Regions from separate parts of the Blautia liquoris genome, predicted to be linked through region 1. Evidence: predicted binding sites of a transcription regulator. Region 1 holds the regulator's gene; the other holds the start of a gene.
What was found. The regulator HrcA, encoded in region 1, represses chaperone genes, less so after heat shock. The targets are predictions, from matches to a motif close to TGTTAGCACTCNNNNNNNNNGAGTGCTAACA.
Positions count from the first base shown of each region.

Region 2: the regulator HrcA is predicted to act here: its motif matches at 2,305-2,335, upstream of clpB (ATP-dependent chaperone ClpB).

Region 1 is NZ_CP063304.1:458,893-465,326, forward strand. Features, by position in the region: gene uvrB (excinuclease ABC subunit UvrB) at 1-1,569, shown strand, start outside; gene hrcA (heat-inducible transcriptional repressor HrcA) at 1,754-2,818, shown strand; gene grpE (nucleotide exchange factor GrpE) at 2,869-3,534, shown strand; gene dnaK (molecular chaperone DnaK) at 3,757-5,631, shown strand; gene dnaJ (molecular chaperone DnaJ) at 5,710-6,434, shown strand, end outside.
Region 2 is NZ_CP063304.1:136,355-142,788, forward strand. Features, by position in the region: gene INP51_RS00680 (ATP-binding cassette domain-containing protein) at 1-37, opposite strand, end outside; gene INP51_RS00685 (sensor histidine kinase) at 159-1,466, opposite strand; gene INP51_RS00690 (LytR/AlgR family response regulator transcription factor) at 1,466-2,215, opposite strand; gene clpB (ATP-dependent chaperone ClpB) at 2,478-5,081, shown strand; gene INP51_RS00700 (DUF4250 domain-containing protein) at 5,081-5,251, shown strand; gene INP51_RS00705 (class I SAM-dependent DNA methyltransferase) at 5,345-6,115, shown strand; gene hslO (Hsp33 family molecular chaperone HslO) at 6,137-6,434, shown strand, end outside.

The DNA.
Region 1 (6,434 bases):
TCCAGTGTATCTTGTATCTATGGAATCGGAAGTCCTTCCGATTATATGAATATGACGATATCTTTAAGGCCCGGAATGGAAAAAGACCGGGATGAGGTGATTAAAGAGCTGATCAATATACAGTATGACAGAAACGACATGGATTTTCACAGAGGAACCTTTCGCGTGCGCGGAGATGTTCTTGAGATATTCCCGGCTGAGGAAAGTGAGCTTGCGGTCCGCGTCGAGTTCTTCGGGGATGAGATTGACCGAATTACTCAGATTGATACCCTGACAGGAGAAATTAAGTCTGAATTGAAACATATTGCAATCTTTCCGGCATCTCATTATGTCGTTCCCTTGGAAAAAATCCGCGAAGCAACCGTTGAGATTGAGGCGGAGCTTGAGGAAAGAATCAGATATTTTAAGAGTGAGGACAAGCTTTTAGAGGCACAGAGAATTGAAGAGAGAACGAATTTCGATATCGAGATGTTAAGGGAGACCGGGATCTGTGCCGGAATCGAGAATTATTCCCGACATCTGACAGGCTTAAAACCAGGACAGCCGCCCTTTACGCTGATTGACTATTTCCCGGATGATTTTCTGATTATGATTGATGAGTCACACAAGACGATTCCACAGATTCGCGGTATGTATGCAGGTGATCAGTCCCGCAAGGGAACACTGGTGGATTATGGCTTCCGTCTTCCCTCTGCAAAGGACAATCGTCCCTTGAATTTTGAGGAGTTCGAAAGTAAGATTGATCAGATTATGTTTGTCTCGGCGACACCAGGAGAATATGAAGGGGATCATGAACTTCTGCGTGCTGACCAGATCATACGACCGACCGGACTGCTGGATCCGAGAGTTGAAGTAAGGCCGGTACAAGGCCAGATTGATGATCTGATCAGTGAAGTTAATAAAGAGGTGAAAAAACATAACAAAGTATTAATTACGACGCTTACCAAACGAATGGCAGAGGATCTCACGGATTACATGAAGGAGAATGGCATCCGTGTACGCTATCTGCACTCAGACATTGATACGCTGGAGAGGACGAAGATCATCCGTGATATGCGTCTGAATGTATTCGATGTGCTGGTGGGAATCAACCTTTTACGAGAAGGACTTGATATCCCTGAAATTACTCTTGTTGCAATATTAGATGCAGATAAAGAAGGATTTCTGCGCTCAGAGACTTCCCTGATTCAAACCATAGGAAGAGCTGCCAGAAACTCGCAGGGTCATGTGATTATGTATGCAGATATGATGACCGACTCTATGAGACAGGCTATCGATGAAACAAAAAGGCGGCGCATGCTTCAGCAAAAGTATAATGAAGAACATGGAATTACACCTAAGACGATTGAAAAAGGTGTGCGTGATTTGATCAGTATCTCACAGGATGTGGCAAAAACGGAAGATCAGATGGAAAAAGATCCTGAATCTATGAGTAAGGATGAACTCGAGAAATTGATTAAAAAAGTAAAAAAGGAGATGAAGGCAGCAGCGGCGGAACTGAACTTCGAGGCCGCTGCCGGGCTTCGCGATCAGATGATTCAACTAAAGAAATATCTCGAGGAATTTTGACTTTTTTAAATAAAAACCAATAAAGGTGTTGACAAAATCAAAAGTCAGTACTATAGTAAGAACATAGATGTTAGCACTCCACAACATCGAGTGCTAACAAACCTGATAGGAGTGCAACAGCGAAACGACGTAATGTGCCAGGCATTCTGCAGGTATCAAAATCATAAGAAGGGAGCTTGGAACATTGGATTTGGATGAAAGGAAACAAAAGATTTTAAATGCGATTATCCAGACTTACCTGGACACAGGCGAACCGGTTGGATCCAGAACCATTTCCAAATATACAGACTTGAATCTGAGCTCTGCTACGATAAGGAATGAGATGTCGGATCTGGAGGAGATGGGTTACATTATGCAGCCCCATACTTCAGCCGGCCGAATTCCATCAGATAAAGGTTATCGACTATATGTCAATCAACTTATGAGGGAAAAGAACCAGGAAGTTGAAGATATCCAGCAGCTTGCGATCAAGAGAACTGACAGGCTGGAGAAGGTTCTTCAGCAGGTGGTGAGGGTTCTGGCAATGAATACAAACTATGCTACAATGATCACCGGACCTCAGATCCATAAAACCAGGCTGAAATTCATTCAGCTGTCCAAGGTCAGCGAAGAGCAGATATTAGCTGTGATTGTTGCCGAGGGAAATATGGTTAAGAATCGGATGATTCCACTGGAAGAGCCGATCAATGACGAGCAGATATTGAAATTGAATCTGATGCTGAATACACAATTAAACGGCCTGACTATGGACCAGATCAATCTCGGCATGATAACCAAATTGAAAGAAGAAGCCGGCATTCACAGCAGTGTGATTAATAATGTGCTGGATGCGGTGGCTGCTGCAATTGCTGTAGATGCTGATGATGTTCCTGTGTATACCAGTGGTACTACAAACTTTTTGAAATATCCGGAACTTGTTACAGACAGTGAGAAAGCCAGTCAGCTTCTGGGCACTTTCGAAGAAAAAGAAGTGCTGATAGATATGCTCAAAAATGTAGAAAACAGCAGTGGTGAAGATGACGAGAACAGCACAGGCATCCAGATTTATATAGGGAATGAGTCCCCGGTTCAGACGATGAAAGACTGCTCCGTTGTCACTACTACCTATGAATTAGGGGATGGAATGACGGGCACAATAGGAATTGTGGGTCCCAAACGTATGGATTACGAAAATGTGGTGGATAACCTGAAGACTTTGAAGAGTCAGCTGGATGGGATATTCAAAAAACAAAAAAAACCGGATACTTAAAAGGCGGTGGATAATAAGTGTCACAAGAAAATAAGAAAGTAGACGAGAAAATGGAGAATACCGAAAAAGACTTAACGGACATCCATAAACAAACGGATCAGATACAGACCGAATCGGATGTCCAGGAGACACCTAAGGAGACGGATCAGCCACAGGATGAGAAAACTGCGGACGATAAGAAGCAGGATCAGAAAAAAGAAACTGATGAGGAAAAGCAGGAGCTAAAAGAAGATTTAAAAGATGGTGCTAAAGAAAAAGATAAAAAGTTTTTTAAGAGAAAGAAAGACAAAAAAGACGAGAAAATTGAAGAATTGACAGATCAGCTTAAGCGCCAGATGGCTGAGTTCGATAATTTCAGAAAACGCACGGAGAAAGAAAAATCAGGAATGTATTCCATGGGTGCGAAGGATGTTGTGGAGAAAATTCTGCCAGTTGTAGACAACTTCGAAAGAGGACTTGCGACAGCATCGGATATGTCAGATCCTTTTGTCAACGGGATGAATAAAATTTATAAACAACTAACTCAAGTTATGGAAGATATGGGGGTGACTGCAATTGAAGCAGTCGGAAATAAATTTGACCCCAATCTGCACAACGCAGTGATGCATGTGGAAGATGAAGATGCAGATGAGAACGTTGTTGTAGAAGAGTTCCAAAAGGGCTATTTATATAAAGACTCTGTCGTACGCCACAGCATGGTAAAAGTGGCAAATTGATATGATACCAGGGTCAAAAGGTCCTGCGTTTCATGCTTGCATGAAAAAGCATGACCTTGGGACCCGAACAAACATGAGAAAGCAACCCGATTAGGGTGTATTTCGAATGTTTGTAGGATTACGTGAGCACAAAGTGCGGAGTAATCCGTGTATCATACATTGATATGATACCAGGGTCAAAATTCATATAGAATAATCAGGTAATCAGGAGGAATAAAAACTATGAGTAAAATAATTGGTATTGATTTAGGTACAACCAACAGCTGTGTCGCAGTGATGGAGGGTGGAAAACCAACGGTTATCACGAACACAGAAGGTGCCAGAACGACACCGTCGGTTGTAGCGTTTACAAAAACAGGAGAGAGACTTGTCGGAGAACCTGCAAAACGTCAGGCTGTTACCAATGCAGACAAGACAATTTCTTCCATCAAGAGACATATGGGAACGGATTATCGTGTTACGATTGAGGGAAAGAATTATTCACCGCAGGAGATCTCAGCGATGATTCTCCAGAAGATGAAAAGCGATGCAGAAAATTACCTCGGCGAAAAAGTAACAGAGGCAGTGATCACAGTTCCCGCTTATTTCAATGATGCACAGCGCCAAGCGACAAAAGATGCCGGAAAAATTGCAGGACTTGATGTAAAACGTATTATCAATGAGCCTACAGCGGCAGCTCTTGCCTATGGCCTGGATAATGAAAAAGAACAGAAAATCATGGTTTATGATCTGGGTGGCGGTACATTTGATGTCTCCGTCATTGAAATTGGAGACGGTGTAATTGAAGTATTATCAACCGCTGGAAACAATAAACTGGGCGGCGATGATTTCGATCAGAAGATCGCGGATTACATGATTGCCGAATTTAAGAAGAATGAAGGCGTTGATCTGTCCGGTGACAAGATGGCTATGCAGCGTATCAAAGAAGCTGCAGAGAAGGCAAAAAAAGAGCTTTCAAGCGCAACAACGACGAATATTAACCTTCCATTTATCACTGCGACTTCAGACGGACCGAAACATTTTGATATGAATCTGACAAAGGCCAAATTTGACGAGCTGACAAGTGATCTTGTCGAGAAGACAGCAGAGCCGGTTACAAGAGCTCTTTCTGATGCCGGAATCTCAGCTTCTGAACTTGGAAAAGTACTTCTGGTTGGCGGATCTACCCGAATTCCCGCGGTACAGGACAAAGTAAAACAGCTGACAGGTCATGAACCAAGCAAAAGCCTGAACCCAGATGAATGTGTTGCACTTGGTGCTTCCGTACAAGGTGGAAAACTTGCAGGGGATTCAGGAGCAGGTGATGTTCTTCTGCTTGATGTCACTCCGTTGTCATTATCCATCGAGACGATGGGTGGAGTTGCCACTCGTCTGATTGAACGTAACACAACAATTCCTACTAAGAAGAGTCAGGTGTTCTCGACTGCAGCTGATAACCAGACAGCAGTTGATATCAACGTAGTTCAGGGTGAGCGTCAATTTGCCAAGGACAATAAATCTCTTGGTCAGTTTCGTCTGGACGGAATTCCACCGGCAAGACGTGGAGTTCCTCAGATTGAGGTTACTTTCGACATTGACGCCAACGGTATTGTGAATGTATCTGCAAAGGATCTGGGAACCGGAAAAGAGCAGCATATCACAATTACAGCGGGTTCGAATATGTCTGACAGTGAAATAGATAAAGCAGTAAAAGAAGCAGCTGAATTCGAAGCACAGGATAAGGTAAGAAAAGAAGCGATTGATACCAGAAATGAAGCAGACTCAACGGTATTCCAGATAGAGAAAGCTCTCGAGGAAGTCAAGGATAAGATTTCTGACAGCGATAAATCCACGGTACAGGCTGACCTTGATGCATTGAAAAAACTTCTCGCTGACACTCCGGCAGAAGAGACAAGTGAATCACAGGTAGCCGCTATCAAGGCTGCTCAGGAAAAACTGACACAGAGTGCTCAGCCGGTTTTCACTAAGATGTATGAAAACATGCAGCAGAATCAGGGCGGAGATGCCTCCGGTCAGGAGCAGGCTGGACCATCGAACGAATCCGGCAATAATGGTGGCGATGACGATGTCGTTGATGCAGATTACAAAGAAGTATAAGAAAGTATAGATAATTAGTAAACGGCAGGGAGCGCAGATTATGTCTGCGCTGTACTGCTGTTAGAAGGTGATAGATAAATGGCAGAAAAAAGAGATTATTATGAGGTCCTCGGAGTAGATAAGGGTGCGGACGATGCCACATTAAAACGTGCCTATCGTAAACTTGCAAAAAAGTATCATCCGGATATGAACCCGGGAGATAAAGAGGCTGAGGCAAAATTTAAGGAAGCGACAGAGGCCTACAGTGTCTTAAGTGATCCGGATAAAAGACATCAGTATGATCAGTTTGGTCACGCTGCTTTTGAAAATGGAGGCGGCGGAGCCGGTGGTTTTGGCGGTTTTGATTTCGGCGGTGACATGGGAGACATCTTCGGAGACATCTTCGGAGATTTGTTTGGAGGCGGAAGCCGCTCCAGAAGAGCTGATAATGGGCCGGCAAGAGGCGCAAACCTGCGTGCTTCTGTCCATATCACATTTGAGGAGGCCGTTTTCGGCTGTGACAAAGAGATAGAGCTCACTCTCAAGGACACCTGTAAGACCTGCCATGGAACAGGTGCAAAACCGGGCACTTCGCCGGAGACTTGCAGTAAGTGTAACGGAACCGGTCAGGTGACCTATACACAGCAGTCTATGTTCGGCACGATCCGTAATGTCCAGACTTGTCCGGAATGCGGCGGCACTGGAAAGATGATCAGGAATAAATGCTCTGAATGCCATGGAACCGGGTATACGGCGAGTCGTAAAAAGATCCAGGTTTCTATTCCGGCAGGAATTGATAATGGCCAGAGCATCCGAATCCGTGA
Region 2 (6,434 bases), 320 kb from region 1:
CCTTATTTTTCGAATAAATCTTATTAACATCCTTCAACTCACAAATTATACCCATAATTCTTCCTACTCCTTCCTCTAGACTGCATATTATCAAAGAATCATTCAAACCACAATACCCATTAACGCAACGGTCAGATTACATTACTGAATGGTATATTTCATTTAAGTGGCAAGATAACAACTGCCGTAAAGCTCTCTTTTTCAATATAATATTTGAAATCACCATTATTACGTTCTATCGCTGTCTTTATGGATTTCAAACCATACCCATGAGTGTCCAATTCACTTTTGCTTGTCATTAACTTTTCCCCCTGGATATTCAAAGCTCCTTTATACGGATTTTTTATTTTTATAGCCAGTCCTCCTTTATATGAGAAATATTTCACTTCTATACATCTTTCTTCCAGGTTACTCCTTAATACTGCCTCTATTGCATTATCAAGCAAATTATCCATGATGGCTGAAATATCTACTGGACTAATTTCTAACTTTGGAACTTCATCCACAAGCAAAATCAACTCTATATCCTTGCTCTTACAAACAGCTGAATATTTACTCATAATCACATCCACAATTGAATTTCCACTTTTTATAACAGGTTTCATGTTATCTAAGCGCTCACCCAGCTGATCGACATATTCTCTTGCCTGGCCTACTTGTGCTCCATCTAGTAAATGGGATACATTAGCCATATGTTTTTTTATATCATGACGTATATTTTTTAATTCCGATGCCATATGCATTTGGTAGCTCACTATTTTATCCAACTCACTACTTCTCAACTGAAATATCTCAAGTTCAGTTTGTCGTTCATAGGCCCAACATATTTTTCCAAAAAAATAAATTACTCCGATCCCCATAATCAGTATGAGATACGATAATACAATCACATATTTCAAATTATTTGATAACTGATTATTATTCGTTAAATTGCTTTCGATAAATATGCACAACTGTAACATCTCTATAAAAACTACAAACATAAGATCTAATATGTACCAATATTTTCGTGGCAGCTTCGGTTGTAGTTTATTAATATATCTAACAAAAATAATTCCACACACGATCACTATTAATTTAATCCCCAATGTGAATACCGTTTCCATTAGAGTACTGTTAATTAATGTTGACGAAAACTGTTGTGGTAAGGAGAATACAATGTTAGCTATGCACATCTCACTCGCTCCCACTATATACATGCCCAAAATCAAATAGAAAATTTTCGTACACATATTTCCTTGAAAAATCATCTCACTAAATACACCAAATAAACCAAGCATTATTAATGGTTTTACAAAAATATTAACACTCAGTAAGTTGTTTGCTGCTGCTCCGATAATCATGCATGCAAACAGTATAGTTAAACCTAGTCCTTTTTCAATTTTTTTAGGCAATACACTCCATGGAATCGCCAGTATACTTCCTACTTCCACTAAGGAAAATGCATAATTAGCAAAATCTCTCATTATAATTGTCCCTCTCTATAAATATCATCCAGAAATGAGTCTAAGACCTGTTTTCTTTTCCTCCGACTCATAATTAACTCTTGACCATTATCTAAATATACCGTTGTTTCACCAACACTAATGACAAACTTCGCATTTACTATACAAGTCCTATGGATATCAAGAAACTCTAATGCAATAAATTTCCTGACTATATCAGAAAATTTATAATGGTATAATCGAAATTTTCCATAAACCGTATACATATATATTTCTCTATTAATAACCTCAAAATAGATGATATTATTCAATGGGAGCTTTAACTCCAAGATTTTATCTGCATTTTTTTCACCATATACTTGAAAAAATTGTATCTCAGGTTTTTCTTCTTTTATTTTTTTTACTACTCGCTTTACTGTATCCCCTAAGTATTTCTTCAAGTTATTTTTAGGCAAAAAACCAATAATATCATGTTGGAACATATTCAGTGCCTCATGCTCATAGGCAGTCATAAATATTAATTTGAAATTTTTGTCCAGTGCACGCAATTTCTGCGCAACGATTTTTCCATTCATATCTGGCATATCTATATCTAGAAATATAATATCAAAATATGGGATATTAGCACGAAACTCATCAACTAACTTTTTACCACTTTGATATTCCTTAAAATTAATATTCACTTTATATTTCTTAAATTCTGCATGAATAACCGGAAGAACACTCTTCAAAAAATAATTATCATCATCGCAAAAAGCTATATTTATCATATTCTCTCCTATTAAATGTTACCACTATTCTAAAAATTATATCATCTTCAGTTTCACAAGACAATGTGGATTTGAAGAATATACGCTGTTTTTAGCACTCACCTCTTGACAGTGCTAACAAGTGGTGATATAGTCACGATATAACAAAGTGATGTGGTTCTAAAGCCCATTTCTCATTAAAATATAGAGCCAGGGAGCTGGATCTTTTGTTTTACGAAGTTGGATGAATAGTGTTAATATGATAGATTGGAGGCAAAAAAGTATGAATATAAGCAAGTTTACACAGAAATCACTGGATGCTGTGCAAAACCTGGAGAAGACTGCCTACGATTTTGGTAATCAGGAGATAGAGCAGGAGCACCTGCTCTACTGTCTGTTACATCAGGAAGACAGCCTGATCTTAAAGATGATTGAGAAGATGGAGATTCAGAAGGAACATTTTCTGAAGAACTTGGATAATCTGCTGAATGGCAGAGTGAAAGTGCAGGGCGGACAGCCCTATATTGGACAGTATCTGAACAAAACACTGATTAATGCCGAGGATGAGGCAAAGGCGATGGGAGATGAATATGTATCTGTCGAGCATCTGTTCCTCGCCATGATGAAAAACCCGAATTCGAACATTAAGAAATTGATGAAAGAATATGGAATTACCAGAGACAGATTTTTAAAAGCTCTGGAAAGTGTCAGAGGAAATCAGAGGGTTACAAACGATAATCCAGAGGCAACCTATGATACGTTGGAGAAGTATGGAGTTAATCTGGTTGATCGTGCAAGGGAACAGAAGCTGGATCCCGTCATCGGCAGAGACGAAGAGATTCGAAATGTGGTCCGGATTCTGTCGCGTAAGACTAAGAATAATCCGGTTCTGATCGGTGAACCCGGTGTCGGCAAGACGGCAGTTGTGGAAGGACTGGCACAACGAATTGTAAAGGGAGATGTCCCGGAAGCACTAAAAGAAAAGACAATCTTTTCTCTGGATATGGGAGCTCTAGTTGCAGGCGCCAAATACAGAGGAGAGTTTGAAGAACGTCTCAAAGCCGTTTTGGAAGAAGTCAGAAAGAGCGAAGGGAAAATTATCCTGTTTATCGATGAACTTCATCTGATCGTCGGTGCCGGAAAGACGGATGGAGCCATGGATGCCGGAAATATGTTAAAGCCCATGCTGGCAAGAGGTGAACTACACTGTATTGGTGCGACAACGCTGGATGAGTACCGCGAATATATTGAGAAAGATGCAGCACTTGAGAGACGTTTCCAGCCAGTCATGGTGGATGAACCAAACGTTGAGGATACGATTTCCATTCTTCGAGGCCTAAAGGAACGCTACGAAGTGTTCCATGGCGTGAAGATTACAGACAGTGCACTGGTTGCAGCTGCGACACTGTCGGATCGCTATATCAGCGACCGCTTTCTTCCGGATAAAGCTATTGATCTGGTCGACGAGGCCTGTGCTCTGATAAAGACAGAACTTGATTCCATGCCGACGGAGTTGGATGAGCAGCGCCGCAGGATCATGCAGATGGATATCGAAGTTGCAGCGCTGAAAAAGGAAACCGACAATCTCAGCAAGGAACGCCTTGAGAGTTTACAGAAAGAACTGGCGGAACAAAGAGATGCATTTAATGCACAGAAGGCTCAGTGGGAGAATGAAAAGTCTTCGGTTGATAAATTATCTGCTCTTCGCGAGCAGATTGAAGACTTAAACCGCCAGATCGAGCACGCGCAGCAGAATTATGATTTGAACAAAGCCGCTGAACTGCAGTATGGTGAGCTTCCGAAACTCCAGCAGCAGTTAGAAGTGGAAGAAGAAAAGGTGAAAAATGCTGATCTGTCGTTGGTACACGAGAACGTTACTGATGAGGAGATCGCCAGAATTGTGTCCAAGTGGACTGGAATTCCTGTTGCGAGACTGACAGAGGGGGAGCGGATGAAGCTCCTCGGCCTGGAAGATCAGCTTCATAGACGGGTAATCGGACAAAATGAAGCGGTTTCACTGGTTTCTGATGCGATTATCCGTTCAAAGGCAGGAATTAAGGATCCCACAAAACCGATTGGCTCTTTTCTGTTTCTGGGTCCGACCGGTGTCGGAAAGACAGAACTTGCAAAAACTTTGGCAAGACAGCTTTTTGATGATGAGAACAACATGGTTCGTATTGATATGAGTGAATATATGGAGAAATACTCCGTATCGCGTCTGATCGGAGCACCTCCGGGATATGTGGGCTATGAAGAAGGCGGCCAGCTCACAGAAGCGGTTCGCAGAAAACCATATTCAGTCGTTCTTTTCGATGAGATCGAAAAGGCGCATCCCGATGTGTTTAATGTTTTGCTTCAAGTTCTGGATGACGGGCGGATTACCGATTCACAAGGCCGCACCGTTGACTTTAAGAATACGATCCTCATCATGACCTCCAATATTGGTTCTTCCTATCTTCTAGATGGGATTCGTTCTGACGGCAGCATCAGCGAAGAGGCGCAGCAGATGGTTCATAATGATCTGCGGTCACACTTCCGTCCGGAGTTTCTGAACCGGCTGGATGAGATTATCCTATTTAAACCTCTGACGCAAGACAACATCGGGGATATTGTGGACCTTCTGATGGAAGAGCTCAACCAGAGGCTGGGGACACAAGAGTTGTCTATCGAACTTACAGACAGAGCGAAAAGGTTTATTGTTCTTGGCGGGTATGATCCCGTGTATGGGGCAAGACCGCTGAAACGTTATATACAGAAAAATGTTGAGACACTGACTGCAAAGCTGATTCTGGAAGGCTCTGTCCACACAGGAGATACAGTTTTGATTGACGTCAGAGATGATAAGCTGGAGGCGATGATTAAACCTCAGGTTGAGGTGGTATCGTGATGCCAAAAGATCCCTATATGCTGCTGAGTTTTGTGAATACGCAGCTGCGGGATACGTACCATTCACTCTCTGATCTCTGCCAGAGCTTCCAAGTAAAAGAAAGAGAGATCATTGACAAGCTGTCAGCAGTTGACTACGATTATGATGAAAAATTAAATCAGTTTGTATAAAAGTATTAAAACTGGCTGCCGCACTGCGGCGGCCTTTTCTATTTACAGAAAACCCGCTTTCGTTTATACTTAAAGGGACTTTGGAGGTTAGACATGGAAAGTAAACAGGATACAGTTTCTTATAAAAGTTTTGCACAGGTCTATGACCTGTTTATGAATGATATTCCATACAGGGAATGGTCCGCGTATGTTCTGGGTCTTCTGAGGGAATATGGAATCAATGACGGTCTTGTTCTGGAGCTGGGCTGTGGAACCGGCAGTATGACAGAACTTTTGGCGGCGGGTGGTTATGACATGATTGGTGTAGATAATTCCGAAGATATGCTGGAGATCGCCATGGATAAGCGTGTGTCTTCCGGGCATGATATTTTGTATCTGCTGCAGGATATGCGTGAATTCGAACTGTATGGTACGGTTCGGGCGGTCGTAAGCATCTGTGATTCGATGAATTATATACGAAAGGAGAGGGATTTGCTTGAGGTGTTTGGACTGGTGAACAATTATCTGGATCCAAAAGGATACTTTATCTTTGATCTGAACACCATCTTTAAGTATGAGCAGATCGGTGACTCTACAATCGCGGAGAACCGAGATGAGGCCAGTTTCATATGGGATAATTACTATGACAAAGATTCCTGTGTCAATGAATACGATCTGGCTCTTTTTATTCCCGAGGGGGATCGGGGACTGTACCGCAAATACGAAGAGGTGCATATCCAAAAGGCGTATTCTCTGGATACCGTAAAAGAGTTGATTTTGGAGGCGGGGATGAAGTTTGTAACTGCATATGATGCATTTACCCATGATCCGGTAAAAGCGGACAGCGAGCGCATCTACGTGATTGCGCAGGAGAATGGAAAATAACCATAAAGGAGACGGATATAGATGGATTATATTGTACGAGCAACGGCAGCGGACGGGCAGATTCGTGCATTTGCCGCGACAACGAGAGATATGGTGGAGACGGCAAGAGCGGATCACAACACCAGTCCTGTGGCGACAGCGGCACTGGGAAGACTTCTGACTGCGGGAGCCATGATGGGAATTATGATGAAAGGTGATCAAGATATCCTGACTTTGCAGATTCGCGGAGACGGGCCGATTCAGGGGATTACAGTTACGGCAGATTCGAAGGGAAGAGCGAAAGGGTATGTGATAAACCCAAGTGTCATCCTGCCGGCAA